2 regions of the Rhizobium sp. AC44/96 genome follow, and region 2 is predicted to be linked to the other one. Evidence: riboswitches for the same ligand, from Rfam matches in the RefSeq annotation. Region 2 holds a riboswitch; the other holds the start of a gene.
The links. Region 2 has a riboswitch for S-adenosylmethionine ahead of A6U87_RS01060 (O-succinylhomoserine sulfhydrylase). Riboswitches for the same ligand answer to the same signal wherever they lie in the genome.
Positions count from the first base shown of each region.

Region 1: linked by a shared signal. The riboswitch ahead of metA (homoserine O-succinyltransferase) and the one ahead of A6U87_RS01060 (O-succinylhomoserine sulfhydrylase) in region 2 are both predicted to bind S-adenosylmethionine.

Region 1 covers NZ_LXKO01000041.1:246,964-249,163, forward strand. Annotated here, with positions in the region: gene A6U87_RS28055 (ABC transporter ATP-binding protein/permease) at 1-976, opposite strand, end outside; SAM riboswitch at 1,127-1,204, shown strand; gene metA (homoserine O-succinyltransferase) at 1,239-2,162, shown strand.
Region 2 covers NZ_LXKO01000001.1:223,068-225,267, reverse strand. Annotated here, with positions in the region: gene A6U87_RS01065 (2'-deoxycytidine 5'-triphosphate deaminase) at 46-1,140, opposite strand; SAM riboswitch at 1,214-1,292, shown strand; gene A6U87_RS01060 (O-succinylhomoserine sulfhydrylase) at 1,337-2,200, shown strand, end outside.

The DNA of each region.
Region 1 (2,200 bases), on a different contig from region 2:
CGACCGACATCATCAGCTGGCCGAACGTGAGGCCGCCCGAGAAATAGGCGGGGGCCGCAACGATGATGGGGATGACCACGACCAGCCAGCCATAACCGGCGGAAACCCAGGTCAGGTTCACGTTGGCCATTGCCAACCTTCTGAGAACAGCAAGCACGCCGCTGATGTCCCCATTGATGCGCAGCCGTTCGTTCTCCTCGCCGCGCGCGACGGTAATCGCCGGCATGTTTTCGTTTGCATGCATCAGCGCGAAACGAAGCTCGGCTTCCTTGGAGAAGCGGTCGGCGTTCAATCGAACAAGCTTGCGACCGACGAGCTGGCTAAGAACGGAGGCGGACGCTGCGTAGAAGACAGCCGCCCAAACCATATAGCCAGGAATGGAAAAACTGTGCGTGCCGAAATGAAAGACGAAACCGCTCGACAATTCCCAGAGCACGCCGATGAAACTCACCAGCAGGATGGTTGACTGCACCAGCCCGATCATCAGGCTCGTGGTGCTTTCGGCAAGATTTCGCGCATCCTCATGCAGGCGCTGGTCGGGATTGATGCCGATGAGCCCACTGGCGGACAAGCGCAATGCCCGCTTTCGCTGCAGCCACTGATCGACCAGATCCCGGGTGAGACCTTCGCGCATGTAGAGCGCGGTCATCTGGTTGAACCACGCCTGAATGACGTTCAGTAGCAGGAGCAGACCGGCGATCAGGGCAAAGATCTTGAGCTGATGAAAGAATCCCGGCAGGTCGCGACGCGCAATGGCGTCGTAGAATGGCGCATTCCACTGGTTCAGGAGCACGGTTGCATAGGCCGTCAGCAGGATGACACCGATCAGCGCCGGCCCGATAAGCAGGACCTTGGTGCGCACGCGGGAACTCCAGAAGGCGGCAAACATCACCTTCAAGCGATAGATCAGGCTCAACTCGTACCCCACTCGATCCTGCGCCTGGATGCTCTGCCTCCCTTTTACATCATCTCTCATTTGCTTTCCTAAACCACCCATCTCACCTGAATAACATGGCCTTCTATCCTGTCCAGCAACAGATTCTAGCAACCATTAATGCGGCAGTTATCGTCCGGAAGCGTCCTGTACCGTTTCGGACATTGATTCGCGGGCTGAGTAGCGCTATCTAATGCACTCCGTGGTGATTTGGCCGGCCGGCTTGCAGCCACGTTAAAGAAGTTGCTAAAGGGCCGCGTGCGGACCGATAGCGATATTTCGTTTTTCTTGTCGAGTGACCGCAATGCCCATTAAGATTCCCGATACATTGCCCGCCTTTGAAACCCTGGTTCAGGAAGGCGTACGCGTGATGACCGAGACGGCGGCAATTCGCCAGGACATCCGCCCCCTGCAGATCGGGCTTCTCAACCTCATGCCGAACAAGATCAAGACGGAACTGCAGATGGCGCGTCTCGTCGGCGCCTCGCCTCTCCAGGTCGAACTGTCGCTCGTCCGGATCGGAAACCACAAGGCAAAGAACACCTCGGAAGACCATCTCCTCTCCTTCTACCAGACATGGGAAGAGGTTAAGCACCGGAAGTTCGACGGCTTCATCATCACGGGCGCGCCGATCGAGACCCTTCCATATGAAGATGTGAACTATTGGGGCGAAATGCAGCAGATTTTCGACTGGACGCAAACAAACGTCCATTCGACGATGAACGTCTGCTGGGGCGCGATGGCGGCGATCTACCATTTCCATGGCGTTCCCAAGCACGAACTGAAGGAAAAGGCGTTCGGCGTCTATCGCCACAAGAACCTCGCACCGTCGTCCGTCTACCTGAACGGTTTTTCCGACAACTTCGAGGTCCCGGTCTCGCGGTGGACTGAGGTGCGCCGCGCCGATATCGAAAAGTCGGAGAGCCTCGAGATCCTCATGGAATCGAGCGAGATGGGCGTGTGCCTCGTGCATGAGAAGAAGGGTAAGCGGCTCTATATTTTCAATCACGTCGAGTACGATTCAACGTCACTGTCCGACGAGTATTTCCGCGACGTGAATGCCGGCGTTCCGATAAAGATGCCGCAGAACTATTTTCCCCATAACGATCCGTCGCTTGCCCCGCAAAATCGCTGGCGCAGCCACGCGCACTTGCTGTTCGGCAACTGGATCAATGAGATGTACCAGACGACGCCCTACGATCTCGAGGAGATCGGCAAGAACAGCTGAAGGTTCTTGCATCGCAAGATCGAGCGCCACCATTGATC
Region 2 (2,200 bases):
CCTTTCCAACAGAAGGTGGTTTCTGTCAAGCGGGGCGTGGAGAGGTCACAGGCGGAAGTGCTTGGAGAGCTTCAGGCCCTGCGCCTGGTAGTTGGAACCGAGGCCGGATCCGTAGAGGCTGGATGGCTGTTCCTGCATGTGTTCATAGACGAGGCGACCGACGATCTGGCCGTCTTCGAGGATGAAGGGGACCTCGTGGCTGCGCACCTCGAGCACCGCGCGGCTGCCACGGCCGCCAGCGGGCGCGTGGCCGAAACCGGGGTCGAAGAAGCCCGCGTAGTGCACGCGGAATTCGCCGACGAGCGGATCGAAGGGCGTCATTTCGGCTGCGTAGTTCGGCGGCACGTGGACCGCCTCGCGCGACACCAGGATATAGAATTCATCCGGATCAAGAATGAGTTCGTTGCGGCCGCGGCTGTAGAGCGGCTCCCAGAAATCGAAGATGTCGTGCTGTGCCTTCTTGTCGACGTCGACGACGGCGGTGTGGTGCTTACCGCGATAGCCGATCAGGCCTTCCTTGTCGCCGGCAAGGTCGATCGACAGTGCGATACCACCGCCCGATACGTTCGGCTGCTTGCTGGCGACCAGCGTCTCGGCATCGTGCAGCGCCAGCAACTCCGGCTCGCCGAGCAGGGCCTGGCCGACGCGAAAACGGATCTGCGACAGACGCGAACCGCGGCGAACGACGATCGGGAAGGTGCGCGGGCTGATCTCGAGATAGAGCGGACCGGAGTAGCCTGCCGGGATCTTGTCGAATTCCTGCGCGTAGTCGGTGATGACGCGGGTGAAGATGTCGAGACGGCCGGTCGAGCTTTTCGGATTGGCCGAGGCCGACATGTCGACCGGCAGGTCGAGGCGCTCCATCAACGGCACGATATAGACGCAGCCGGTTTCGAGCACAGCGCCTTCGCTGAGATCGACGACATGGAGGCTGAGACGGTCCAGCTTGTCTGAAACGAGATGCGACGGGCCCGGCATGAAGCTCGCGCGGACGCGGAACGCCTTCGCACCCAACCGAAGATCGAGGCTCGCCGGCTGGATCTGATCATGATCCAGATCGCGCTCGGAAATGAGCCGCCCTGCTTCGAACAGCGCCGCTATCGCGCGATCCGCCAAAATACCTGTTTCGCGAGCCATCATGCCCCATCCATAATTTGCCGCAGACAAAACCAAAATCGAGGAATTGACGCAAGCACGCAACGGCAGTATTGCAGCTTTATCCCGTGGTGATTTGGCCGGTCGGCTTGCAGCCACGTTAAACAAGTGGCTAAATAGACCGGGTTGAAACCGGTCTGCATTTGCGGCCGGTTTTTTTGTGTTTGAAAGTGGTGATGGCATGAGCAAGACTTGGCGCCCGGCAACCCAACTCGTCCACGGCGGAGCGCTCCGCTCGCAATATGGCGAGACGTCCGAAGCGATCTACCTCACGCAGGGCTTCGTCTACGAAACGGCGGAAGCCGCCGAAGCGCGTTTCAAGGGTGAGACGGAGGGCTATATTTACGCCCGCTACGGCAGCCCGACCAACGACATGTTCGAAAAGCGCATGTGCGCGATGGAAGGCGCCGAGGAAGCCCGCGCGACTGCGTCGGGCATGGCCGCCGTCGCTGCCGCCATTCTCTGCCAGGTCAAGGCAGGCGATCATATCGTTGCCGCCCGCGCCCTGTTCGGCTCCTGCCGCTGGGTTGTCGAGACGCTTGCGCCGAAGTACGGAATCGAGTGCACGCTGGTCGACGGACGCTATCTCGAGAACTGGGAAAAGGCGATCCGCCCGAATACCAAGGTCTTCTTCCTGGAGAGCCCGACCAATCCGACGCTCGAGGTGGTCGATATTGCCGGCGTCGCCAAGCTTGCAAACCAGATCGGCGCAAAGGTGGTCGTCGACAACGTCTTTGCGACGCCGCTCTTCCAGAAGCCTCTAGAGCTCGGCGCCCACGTTGTCGTCTACTCGGCCACCAAGCATATCGACGGCCAGGGCCGCAGCCTCGGCGGCGTGATCCTTTCCGACAAGGAATGGGTTACCGAGCACCTGCAGGACTACTACCGCCACACCGGCCCGGCGATGTCGCCCTTTACCGCGTGGACCTTGCTGAAGGGGTTGGAGACGCTGCCGCTGCGCGTCAAGCAGCAGACCGAGAATGCGGCGAAGATCGCCGATTTCCTGGCAGAGCAGAAGCAGATCGCCAAGATCATCTATCCCGGC